Regions from separate parts of the Polycladomyces zharkentensis genome, predicted to be linked through region 2. Evidence: riboswitches for the same ligand, from Rfam matches in the RefSeq annotation. Region 2 holds a riboswitch; each other region holds the start of a gene.
What was found. A riboswitch is a leader RNA that binds a small molecule or an ion and turns the genes downstream of it on or off. The one in region 2 is predicted to bind cobalamin.

Region 1: it holds a riboswitch for cobalamin, as region 2 does, so the genes downstream of both, JQC72_RS16090 (ABC transporter substrate-binding protein) here and JQC72_RS05190 (ribonucleoside-diphosphate reductase subunit alpha) in region 2, are expected to answer to the same signal.
Region 3: it holds a riboswitch for cobalamin, as region 2 does, so the genes downstream of both, JQC72_RS10965 (hypothetical protein) here and JQC72_RS05190 (ribonucleoside-diphosphate reductase subunit alpha) in region 2, are expected to answer to the same signal.

The regions. Positions count from the first base shown of each region.
Region 1 is NZ_JAFHAP010000021.1:16,836-21,143, reverse strand. It holds gene JQC72_RS16095 (FecCD family ABC transporter permease) at 1-996, opposite strand, end outside; gene JQC72_RS16090 (ABC transporter substrate-binding protein) at 1,022-1,966, opposite strand; cobalamin riboswitch at 2,103-2,299, opposite strand; gene JQC72_RS16085 (alpha/beta hydrolase family protein) at 2,729-3,568, shown strand.
Region 2 is NZ_JAFHAP010000005.1:141,477-145,784, forward strand. It holds gene fsa (fructose-6-phosphate aldolase) at 1-306, opposite strand, end outside; gene JQC72_RS05185 (NAD(P)-dependent oxidoreductase) at 558-701, opposite strand; cobalamin riboswitch at 1,472-1,791, shown strand; gene JQC72_RS05190 (ribonucleoside-diphosphate reductase subunit alpha) at 1,967-4,180, shown strand.
Region 3 is NZ_JAFHAP010000009.1:115,385-119,692, forward strand. It holds partial or broken gene JQC72_RS10955 (MFS transporter) at 227-520, opposite strand; partial or broken gene JQC72_RS10960 (helix-turn-helix domain-containing protein) at 533-968, shown strand; cobalamin riboswitch at 1,319-1,512, shown strand; gene JQC72_RS10965 (hypothetical protein) at 1,765-2,241, shown strand; gene JQC72_RS10970 (hypothetical protein) at 2,228-2,884, shown strand; gene JQC72_RS10975 (CbtB domain-containing protein) at 3,073-3,267, shown strand; gene JQC72_RS10980 (HEAT repeat domain-containing protein) at 3,279-3,797, shown strand; gene JQC72_RS10985 (sigma 54-interacting transcriptional regulator) at 3,822-4,308, shown strand, end outside.

The sequences.
Region 1 (4,308 bases), on a different contig from region 2:
TCTCAACAACCATGCGAAAAACGGCGCGCCGACAAACGCGGTCACAACCCCGATCGGCAATTCACGGGGCGCCAACACCACCCGGGCCAACAGATCGGCCCCCGTCAGAAAGACCCCGCCTGCCAACAGGGACAACGGAATCAGCCAACGATGATCGGGACCGCACAATATGCGCATCACATGTGGAACGACCAACCCGACAAACCCGATCGTCCCTGATACGGACACCGCCGCGGCGGTTACCAGTGATGCCGTCACCAACAACAGTCCGCGCACCATTCCGACCGACACACCGAGATGTTCCGCTGCCCGATCGCCCAACGCAAACAGGTTCAACTCCCGGCTGAACCACCAGCACACCACGGTACCGATGGCCAGAAACGGTACCACCACGGTGACGTGTTCCCATTCCCGCAGGGTAAAGCTGCCCATCAACCAGCTCTGGATCTGTTGCAGCTGCTCTTCCGACAACGCGATGCAAAACGTCAGTACCGCACCGAAAAATGCCTGTACGACCACACCGGACAGGATGAGCGTCTCCGGCCGCATCTGCGAACCGACTCTGGCCAATTGCAATACGGCCAGCAATGCAACCATGGAGCAGACAAACGCGAGTGCGGGTACGTTCCAACCACCCAGCCAAGCCGCTCCCCATCCGGTCAGGAGCGCAACGACCGCTCCGAGCGCCGCGCCGGACGAGACACCGAGAATGTACGGATCGGCCAACGGGTTACGCAACAACGCCTGATAAACGACACCCGCCATGGCGAGCGATGCCCCGACCAGTACGGACAGCAACACCCGCGGCAACCGAATGGATCGCACAATCGTCTCGACAGACGGGTCGCCCGGAGGTTGGACCATCGAACCGACTCCGGGCAACGCACGCCCCAGAATCCGCCATACATCCGCCAGCGGGATCGGCGTACTGCCGACGGAAACGGCCACGGCCACCGTCAACGTCAGCAGTCCCGCCAGACCCGCCAACCACCACATTTGCTTTCTCCCCATCATACTTCCCTTACTGTTTCGCACCAAACACTTGCGGATACAACACTTGCGCGATCTGTTTCAGCCCTTGCGTGACCCGCGGGCCGGGCCGGTTGACCAAATCCGGGTTGACCGTGACGATCCGTTTTTGTTTCACGGCGTTGATCCCGGCCCACCCGGAACGGGAGGCGATTTGCGACACCGCTTTATTGCCGCCGGTGTCATAGGTGGCGATGATCACGTCCGGATTCCACTTGACCACCTGCTCCGCCGACACTTGAGGCCATCCTTTTTGGCTTGCGGCCACGTTGTTCCCTCCGGCCAAACGGATCAGCTCGTCCATAAAGGTGCCCGAACCGGCGGTAAACAATGTCGGGTCCAGCTCAATCCACACTTTGACCCGTTTGTCGGCCGGGATGGAAGCCACCTTTTTCGTCACTTCGTTTTTCTCCCGTTCCATCTTTGCGACTACCTGACGAGCCTTGTCCACGGCACCTGTCGCTTTGCCCACCAAGAGAATGGAATCTTCTACACCTTTGAGGCTTTGACCGTCCACCACCACGACCGTCAACCCCAGTTTCCGCAATTGGCCGATGGTATCCTGGCCGTTGATCGGATTGGCCAGCACCAGATCAGGCTTCAGCGACACCACTTTTTCCACGTTGATCTTCAAATCGCCCACTTTTTCCTTTTTCGTTGCTTCCGCCGGATAATTGTCCAAGGAGGAAACGCCGACGATCTTTTTGTCCAGCCCCAAAGCAAACGCGATTTCCGTTGTGCTGGGAACCAACGAAACGATACGCCGGGGCTCCTGTTTGATCGTTACGTTTTGTCCGGATGCATCCTTGAGGGTAACCGGGAAATCACCTTGTTTTCCATTATGATCAGCGTGCGGTTGGGGTGCCTGTGAACAACCGGCCAATCCCATCGTCATGACCAACAACAACGACAACAACCAACCATACCATCTCTTCATCCAGTCCCTCTCCTTCCTTCACCAACATAAAAAAACCCCGCCTCCATCGAGGTCAGGGAAATCCTCTCGCGCATACCGCATGCTGGAAAACGCGCACGCGAGTGTTGCGCTCCTCCTCACACCCCGAAGGAGAATCGCAAGTGACCGCGAAAAGGCAGGTCTCCTGGCTCGTGGATCACCGCATTCGGTCGCGCCTTCCCATCCCCTTGGGGACAGTGGCATCGTGCGACCGCGCTCCCCACTCACAGTGGCGGGACCGCGCCGGATTTACACCGGTCTTCCCTTTTCACCTTTATCCGTTTCGGATAAAGGACCTTTTCGCCTATTCACTTGTCGGTCAGCAAATCGCTGTACCCGAATTTTAACATTTCGTCGGGCTTATGACCATCCCCCTTGTTTGGTGAACGGCACTCGCGGGAAAGAGGAAATGGACGGTTTTGATGCGAAATGATGTTTGTTTACGGCGTGTCCGGCAAAAACGGTCCACATTGCTTCCCGGCTCGCTCCACCTGCGCCCTGCGGGGAAGCGGCTCATGGCCGCTCCGACCCGGTGAGCGCAGGGCGCGGGCAAAGTACGCTTCTCTTAGAGGAATTTGCCCGCGATTCAATTGCTGCGCTTTCCGGGTCTTCGCTCTGCCGGGTCTTGGTAAGTCGCCGCCTGGGAAAACATGTGTCCCGGTTACAGAATGATGAGACACGCCTTGGGAAGCCGATCGCGGAAAGGAGGGTACAGGCGCAACCTTACCATTTGCGCCGCAAGAGATGGAACATCGCACATTCACATGGGATTTGGGAAAGGAAAACCGCATCATCCGCGGAGACGTTTATGCCACAACGACCGAATCGCCGCTCCCGGTCATTATTTTGTGCCACGGTTTTAAGGGATTCAAAAACTGGGGCTTTTTCCCGCATGCTGCCCATGTTTTGGCAGAACGGGGGTTTGCCGTCATCACCTTCAATTTCTCCATGAACGGGGTGGGTGAAAACCTGGAAGAATTCGACGAACTGGACAAGTTCGCCCGCAATACGTATTCCCGTGAGCAGGAGGATTTGACATACCTCCTGGATCGGCTGTTACAGGGAGACGTACCTTTGCGTGAGGCGATGGACACCAGTAAAATTGCCCTTGTCGGGCACAGTCGCGGTGGAGGGAACAGCCTGATCTTCGCGATGGATCATCCGGAGATCGGGGCTGTCGTGTTGTGGAACAGCGTTGCCCGTGTTGACCTGTTCTCCGATGAGCTGAGGCGGGAAATCCGCGAAAAAGGCGTCGCCACCATTCCCAACGCCCGCACCGGACAAGCGATGCCGATTCACCGGGAGGTATTGGACGATCTGGAACGCAACCGTGAGCGATTCGACATCCTGAAACGGCTCCCGTCTTTCAAACGTCCCCTGCTGATCCTGCACGGGAGTGACGACCGCTCCGTACCGCTCACTGCGGCCAAGCAACTCGCCAACGCCGCCGTGCAGGCCCGGCTGGTCATCATCGAAGGGGCGGATCACACTTTTGGTTGTGTCCACCCGTTCCGCGGCACAACTCCTTACCTGGATCAAGTGTTGGATGAGACGGCCCGCTTTTTGCGTCAGAATCTGAAGTGAAACCGCAGTGAGAGAAACACAGCGAAAAGGGTCGGCTGCATTGCCGACCCTTTTCGCTCAAGGGGGTCAAACTTGTATCAATTGAAATAAGGTGAATTGCAAGGGGGGATTGCGTTAAATTACAGGACGCTGTTTGAAACTAGCCGTTGTTTCTTATTACGTTCGCCGGTGTCACATCTATATTATATACCCTTTTCAAATAAAGCGGAACAGTTTTTTCAAAAAAATTGTTTCGATATTTTTAAGTTACACGAAACCACCAGCCGTGAAAGCGATTTCACATTGGTGGAGACTGGGATTAAGAGCGTTGATCCTTATCATCCGCATCGCATTCCCGGAAGCCCGATCCGCACTCGGCAAAGAAGAGAGAAAGGCCCGCTTTGAACTTTCAGCCCAGGATGCGGAAAAGTACGCTTCGATGAGCATTTTGTCCGTAACTTCAATTTTGCTCTCTGAATCGATACTCAATCGGACTGATCAAAAAGGATACTGCAAGCGGCATAAAAAAACCACAACCCGGAAGAAAAGGATACTCCCGCATGGAGTTAACTGTGTGAAGGAATGTACCGGTGAAAGAGTGATACCGATCAATGGCCGCCCTCGGCATCCCGTTCAACCATATCAACGAACCATATCGACGAATACATTAGTGTACTGGAAACACCAAAATCCCCATCATGTCCTCTTACTTCCAACAATACAAATTTGCCATCAGGGTGAAATGGGGATTGGAAGAGAGT
Region 2 (4,308 bases):
AACTCCCTTGCGCGACAGTATACTGGCTGCTTTAAGCCCTTCCATTCCCATGGGGAGCTTGATCACGATGTTCTTAGCCCAGCTGTTTATCTCCAACGCCTCATTTACCATCGACTCTGCTTCCGTACTGGTAACTTGACACCAGATCTTCCCGTCAACCAGTTTCGCGATGTTCCTGATCAGCGTTTGAAAATCCCGTTTTTCCTTGGCGATTAACGTAGGGTTTGTCGTTACCCCCTGCAAAATTCCCAATGGCATCACTTGTGCAATCTGCTCGATATTAGCCGAATCAATATAAAGCTCCACGTTCCTCACCTTTTTTCTGCGTTTTTGAAAAAAGCGATGATATTTTTAGTAGATTACTCCATCATCTGCTTGATTGCCTCGGCGGTGGCTGACACGTTATACGGAGTGATAATCACAATTTATCCAGACTTCGCAACGGGAACTGTTCCGGTGGTCGCAACTGGAAAACGTTCTGTCAACGCTTTACTGGCCAACTCCTCGTACAGCGCTTCTTCGTCGAATATTTTGCCCCGCCCTGCGAGAGTACGGTTTTATAAATCGGCAAACAGATGTTCGGCGTACGCGTCATACGGGTACAGGTCGTACGCGAGGGTGCGCATGCAAAATCCTTTCTTCCGCTTGGCTACCGCCTTTCTGATAGCACCCAAGCCGAGAATCCCAACATCTTGCCCCAAATTTCCCCTCCGACCGATTTGCTCCACCCGCTAAGCAGGACGGAAATGACTTTTCGGGATTTCCAACGCTAGCGCAAGCAGCTGCACATTTGTGCAATAGCATGTCATTTGTGCCTGTTTGTAATATTAGTATATTTTATTCGTTATCGGCATGTCAACCATTCTGATTCTTTCAAACAACTAGTATTAATATATTTGATGATAGATTCTGATCAGGGAAATACTCTTTAATGCCATCAGAGTAAGTTAAAGTGGAGATTTGTACCTTTCGGCCTAAAAGGCAACTATAAATGAACGCTATAACTGTAAAAGAAAAAAGTCCTCAAACAGTGAGGACTTTATCCGCGACTTCCTCGAGACGATGGATCAGGGGGCATCCAGAGCATCTGCCATCTTACTTGCACTACTCATTGCGTTCGTCTCGAGATACTTAAGCATTGGAGACTCCCAGACGTTCTGCCAGTTCAGTTTGTGCAATTCCTTTGACTTCTCAGTTTTGAACGTGATCCAATCGACATGCAGGTCCCAAGAGGGGCGAAACCTACGAAACCTGGACCCGAACGGAGCGGGCAAAACCCTCCATCACCTTGTCGATCCGAATCTTCCGATGGGAGTTGAAAAACACAAGTTGTAGTATTGGCTAAAAAAACCTCATACAAGGTATGGTGTTTGAATAGATCCTCCGCGATTCATTTTTCGTCCGTTTTTGATAGAGGAAGAGATTGGACATGGAAAAACCGGTAAGATACAATGGACCTGCTTTTGGACAACGACATACCGGGGGAAAAGGTGGAGTGGTTCACCCACTCCCGAAGAGGGAAGCCGGTGAAAATCCGGCGCGGTCCCGCCACTGTGAATGGGGAGCCGGGCCGTATGTCACTGTCGAAAGACGGGAAGACACGGCCGCCAGGGGGCTGGAGGATCTCTGGTATTCTCAGGTTGATGGAAAGATGGGTTTTCCAGCGACTTTAGCCAGGCGAAGTAGGAGCGAGTGGGAAAGAGATCCACCAGAATCAACCTGTTTACCACACTTGCAGCCCCCATGCGATGATCCATGAGCCAGGAGACCTGCCTTTTCCGACAACACCGTTGACCTACGAGGATAGGGAGGTGTTTGATGTGCCGCGTGTCGCGATCGGTACGATCGGCCTGTGCGGGTCGTGCCGTTTTTGTGTTCACGGTTGGACAGGTGCTTCATCAAACACTTCCCTTGACAGGGAAGTTTTTATATTTGTCCGCATCTGAAATGGAAAGGGTGCTGGTAGATGGAACTAGTAGAGATGAAAAAAGAAACGGAATGGGAGTCGCTCGTTCGCTCGGTGTGCGCAGAGACAGGAGATCTCGATGCCCAATCGCTGATTGTCGCCGCCAAAGCGCAGCTAAGGGAAGGGATGACGGATCGGGAGATTCTGCGGACATTGGCGCAGACGGCGGTGGAACAAACCAGCATCGAACAACCGGGTTGGCAGTTTGTTGCGGCCCGTTTGCTGGCGGAGGAATTGTATCGTGCGGCGGCCCACAACCGGGGATATGACCGTGTGCAGGGCGAGTACGGCGATTTTTATGATTTACTGCAAAAGCTGACGGCAAAAGGGTTGTACGGTTCCTATCTGCTGGAACATTACACCGAGGCGGAAATCCGCGAACTGGAAGCCTCCATCTGTCCGGAGCGGGACCGGTTGTTTCATTACATCGGATTGAAGATACTGGCGGACCGGTATCTCGTGCGGGATTACGACGGTGCGGTGATGGAGTTGCCGCAAGAGCGGTTTATGGTCATCGCCATGCATCTGGCAATGAAGGAACGGGATCGGTTGACGTGGGCCAAACAGATGTACGACGTGTTGTCCCGGTTGGAGGTGACGGTGGCGACACCGACGATGAGCAATGCCGGGCGGCCATTGCACCAGCTTTCTTCCTGTTTCATCGATACCGTGGACGATTCGCTGTGGTCCATTTACAATACCAACACCGCTACCGCCCAGGTGTCCAAACACGGTGGTGGTGTGGGCATCTATCTGGGAAAAGTGCGGGCCAAGGGGTCCAAAATTCGCGGACACAAAGGCGCTTCCGGCGGTGTCATCCCTTGGGTGCGCAATTTCAACAACACGGCCGTGGCGGTGGATCAACTGGGGGTGCGCAAAGGGGCGTTTGCCATCTATCTGGATGTGTGGCATGCGGACATCCTTGACTTTTTGAACCTGAAGACCAATAACGGTGATGACCGGTTAAAAGCGCACGACATCTTTCCCGGCGTATGCATCCCCGACCTGTTTATGCGCCGGGTGAAGGAACGGGGGATGTGGTACCTGTTCGACCCGCACGAAGTACGTGAAGTGATGGGGTTCAGCCTGGAAGACGCTTGGGGAGAGGAGTTTGAACGGCGGTATGAGGCGTGTGTCAATCACCCGGAACTGAGTCGTAAGGAAATCCCGGCGATTGAAGTGATGAAGCGCATCATGGTGAGCGCCTATGAGACCGGGACGCCGTTCCTGTTCTTCCGCGATACGGTCAATCGGCTCAATCCCAACAAACACAAGGGAATGATCTATTCTTCCAACTTGTGCACGGAAATTTGCCAAAACATGTCCCCAACCGAGCTGATCAGTGAGGAGTTGGAGGATGGCGTCATCGTCACCAAGCAAAAACCGGGGGACTTCGTCGTCTGCAACCTGTCGTCCATCAATTTGGGACGGATCACATCCCTGGAGGATTTGGCACGCATCATCCCGATCCAGATGCGCATGTTGGACAATGTGATCGACCTCAACCTGTATCCGGTCAAACAGGCGGAAGTAACCAACCGCAAGTACCGGGCCGTCGGATTGGGTACGAGCGGATACCATCAATACCTGGCACAGAAAGGAATCGATTGGGAGTCGGAAGAACATTTGGCCGAAGCGGACCGGTTGTTTGAGGAGATTGCCTATCAGACGATTCGGGCCTCCATGGAGCTGGCCAAGGAAAAAGGAGCGTATCCGGCATTTGAAGGAAGCGAGTGGCAAACCGGCGCGTTCTTCGATCAGCGCGGCTACACCGGAGAACGTTGGCAAACACTGCGGGAGGAAGTGAGACGATACGGGGTGCGCAATGCTTGGATGATCGCCATCGCACCGACGGGTTCCACCTCGCTCATTGCCGGTTCGACCGCCGGGATCGATCCGGTCTATGCCAAGTTTTTTGTCGAGGAAAAACGGGGAGCGCTCATTCCGCAGACAGCACCCAACCTCTCAAAGCAAACTTTCTGGTATTACAAGGAGGCACACCGGATCGACCAGATGTGGAGCATTCGCGCCGCCGGCATTCGCCAACGCCATATCGACCAGTCGCAGTCGTTCAATCTGTTTATTACGCCGGACACCAACGCCAAGGCATTTTTGTCCATGTACCTGGCCGCATGGGAAAACGGGCTGAAAACCGTCTACTACGTGCGCAATCAATCGTTGGAAGTGGAAGAGTGCGTCAGCTGTTCGTCCTAATCTCATGTTCCAACGCTGAGATCTGCGCGGTGGAACGATTTTTCCGGATGAGAGACTGAGGTGTGCCTGGCAGTCCATAGGGGAGCAATGTTTTTCTCGGGCGAGCGACTGACCAAGTCCTGATGGAG
Region 3 (4,308 bases), on a different contig from region 2:
ACGATGGCAGGAGTCTAGGTGGAAGAGGTTCCGGAACCGGTCATTTGGTTGTTGTTAAGAGTTGGGTGGTCACAAAAAAAGACGGCCCGGAAAGAGCCGTCTTTTTACCGGTTGCATGTTTCACAGGTTGGTTTCCTTCTTGGAATTCCCACGATTTCAGCAGGGGATGCGCTTCCTCCTAACCACACGTGTGGTAGCGATTTATACCGTAGATTGGCCGTGACATCTACAGCCTTACCTCTCCCCTTCGTTGATGCAACTCCTGTATGATCAGAGGATATTCTTTATCAAGTTTATAAAACAGCAACAGAACAAATTGAATCACTCCTATGGCCAGCGGGATATAAATGAATAGGGCTTTAATGGCGAGTAGAGCTGAATCTGTTTGCGTAGCACTTCCTCCGACATATCCTCCCAAGGCCAAGATCCAACCGATGAGTGCCGAACCCAAACCGGTACCTACCTTTGTTCCGAAGCTTCCTGCACTGTAAACCAATCCTTCGGTTCTGACCCCCGATTTCCATTCTCCATATTAACAGAGATAAAAGAAATAACTAACATCATGACAGAGGCTTTTTGTGATTTTGCCGATAGGGTACGAAAAATACTCAAGAGAAATAACGATATGCAAAAACTTCATTTTTAACAATATATATGAAAAAATAACAATTCCACAGCTTGCTAAATTAGTGGACCTGAGACCGGGTTATTTGTCCCAATTGTTTAAAAAAGAAGTTGGTATCCCCCTGAGTAAATATATACAACGTGAAAAAATCGAAGAAGCGAAGAAATTACTGATTCTAACTGATTACTCCTTGGCAGATATTTGCTCGCGCCTAAATTTTAACGACCAAAGCTACTTTACCAAGGTATTTAAAAAGTTTACAGGCGTCACTCCAAAACAGTATAGGGATAATCATCAACCATCGACATGCATTTACCCCGAGAAACGGGAGAATGTTTCCTGAACGATTTCATTTCCAGGATTTCAAAGGAGTAAATAGACTTGCCTTACAAATTATCCTGAGTGGTGGGTGTGCCGGATCACCAAGCGGCAGGCAGATCCCTCTCAAAAGGGAGGAGACGTTGACGGCGATGTTTGCAGAGCCGGTTTCAAGTAGAAAGATTGCAGTATGATGATGAAAATAACCATTCCCATTACAACGGGTGAAAACGGAAAACAGGCTTGATTTGGGACCGGCGGAACAAAAACGGGGGAATCGACTTCACATTCGGTCAATGAAAAAAACTCCGAGTTGCGAATCTCTTTTTCCTTCGATACAATAAATAGAGATTTTGATGGTGATGTTTGACAATCGTATATCAAAAGGGAAAAGGTGGAGTGGTTCGCCCACTCCCGAAGAGGGAAGCCGGTGAAAATCCGGCGCGGTCCCGCCACTGTGAATGGGGAGCGATACCGCGGTCACTGTCGTCAGTGTGACGATGGGAAGGCCCGGTATGGGTGCGCGATGATCCATGAGCCAGGAGACCTGCCTTTTCCAACAACACCGTTGACCTACGAGGATAGGGAGGTGTTTAGATCGGGCTGGACGATTGTCCGCTGGATGAGCGCAGCCCGCCTGGGGATTCGTGTACCTTTTTCAGGCCCTCAGACGGGAGTCGCTGCATTCGGTCGGGTTGAGGCACAACTGCGCGATTTAAGCACTTCCATTTGGAGGTGCTTTTATTTTTTGGCAGGGGAGGTTCTTTATGTTTCGCAGTGTGATAGGAGCATGCTTGCTGGGGGTGTGTTGTTGGTGGGGGGTGTCCACGGCGTGGGCCCACGGTGATGAGAATCACGGGGCACAGCATCCGGCTCAGGAGCGTGTGGTACCGTTGGAAAAAGCCGTTCCGGACCAGCATCCGGCACAGGTTGTACTGGACGCCGGTGAATGGCCGGACGGTACATCGGTTCGGGTGAAGATGTTCGCCCCGGCTTCGGGTGTACTGTCCACCGATTTTCCCCGGGTGGAAGGGACACCTTTGCTGGACAGCACGATGGCGGTCAATGCGGGGAAGGTGCGGTTCACGTATCTGTTTCCGATTCGGGGAACGTACCACATCATGTTGGAACGGACGGATGGGGGCAAAAGTGTCCCGAAACCGGTGACACTGACCATCCCGGAAAATCCGCAGGAAGTGCGCAATCTGTTTTTGTTGCTCGCCGGACTGTTCGGATTGGGCGGTTTGTCCGGATATATCTTGACGCGTTGGAGGGTTCGAAGCCATGCAGAAACGTAAGCGCGATTTGCTAACCGCCGGTTCTGTCGTCTCTTGCGGGCGTTCTCCCATTGATGAAATCGGGGTGGGTGGCGGGCGATCCCGATGGAACAAACGTCAAAGGGGATTGGGTTCTCTCCTGCCGGTCTGGGTCGGGCTATGCCTGATGATGCTGTTGATCCCCCATACTTCTGTACTGGCAGCCCCTTCTACGGGTTGGTCCGAACTGCGGTTGGACAAGCGGGCGGAAGTGGGACATCTGGCACATTACCAAGGAAAATTGGCGGGAGTAACTCCCGCTCATCCGGCGGAGATAGAGTTGGTTGCCCGCAATCAGGAGCATGGGAATACGGTGTTCCGTAGCCGCGTGCAGATAAAGGACGGACATTTTCGATTTGCCGTTCAATTTTTTGACGGTGCGCCCCATCAAGTGTTACTCCTCGCTTACCGGCCGGGGGAAGCGAAGCCGTTTGCAACTCAACAGGTACAAGTGGATGTGGAGACATTGCCGCCACCGCGATCGGCACAGGCAAAGGCTTTCACGTTGCTGTTGGGGATAACGGCTGTGGGCATGATGATCGGTTCGGGATTGGCTTTTTGGCGGGAAAGACGAACACAAAACCGGCAGAATCACGAAACAAATGAGGTTGCTGCCGGGCTGTGAGGTTCGCGATTGCTGCAGCCGCGCAATCTCAGGGTATGTTCCACCAAAGGAACTCCGTTTGTAAACGAACATTCCCGCTAGCGGCATTTGAGCAAGCGAAACCGGAGCGAGCGGGAAAACGGTGCATCCGGAGCTGCCGGCAGTTCAAGGGCCTTTTCAGCAGTCTCAACCCAAAAGGAGGAGTAAGTATGGCGTATCAAGTGGGTCATGAGCGACAACATCGTCGGATATTCCGTTGGCTGTGGTCGTTGCCTTTTCAGATGGTGGCGGTGTTGGTGATGGTGGGCGTGGTGCTGTACACCTTGTTGTTTTCCGGGTATCCGCCCATCCATGATGCCACACACGAATTCCGGCACGCGCTGATGTTGATTCCCTGTCACTGAGGGAGGCCATGATGGCGGGCAGATGGTTGTTGCGTCATTGGGAAAGATGGTTGTGTACGCTGGCGGACCGGTGGGATTACCGTGGACTGAAATGGGGATTGTTGGCGGTACGCTTGTTGTTGGACAGAGAGCCGGGCAGGGGGGGCGATGTGTTGGCGGCGTGGTCGACACACCCCCATTGGGTGCTTCGCCATCTGGCCGGAAGGGAATTGTACGGTTGTTGGCCGTATCGGGAGGAAGAAACCGCTCAGTTGCTCTGTCAGTTGGCACAGGATCCAAACTTTCGCGTGCGAGAAGGGGCCGCCTTCTCGGTTGCCAAGTTGTTGGCACAGGGTGGGGAGCGGGAATGGGCCCGGTTTTCCGGATGGGTGACATCTCCCGTTCCCGAAGTGCGCCAAACGGCGGCGATGGCCTTCATTCCTCTGTTGCGCGATGGCCGATCAGGCCTGCCGATCAGGGAAGCCGCCGAACAATTGCGGTCGGACCCGAGCGAACGGGTGCGGACGGTTACCCGTTTCTGGCCGGTATGATGTCGGGAGGAAAGGAGGGAATCCGTGGTACAAGAGAAGAGCTTAACCGGGAAATGGGACGAGGTGTGGCCGGACTGGGAAACAACCGCCGACATTCCCGTTCCCCAATCGCTCATGGATCAGGTGATCGGTCAGGATCACGCGGTGGAGTGGGTGCGAAGGGCGGCGAGACAACGCCGTTCGGTGTTACTGGTGGGCGAGCCGGGAACCGGCAAAAGCATGTTGGCCCGGGCAATGGCCGATACGATGATGCCGTCGGAAAAAAGGGATGTACTGGTTAGCGCCAATCCTCGCGAATATAACCAGCCACTGGTGCGGATTGTACCTGCGGGAGAGGGGAGAAAAGAAGTGGACCGGTGGCGGATGAAAGTCCGCAATCGGTTGAAAGCCGTCCGGTTTTTGATGGTGATGTTGGTCATGACGACGATGACGGTTTCACTGTTTTACGCCTGGACGCGACAGGAGTGGTGGTTGTTGGCGATCGGCCCGGTGTTGGCTTATTCTCTCATTC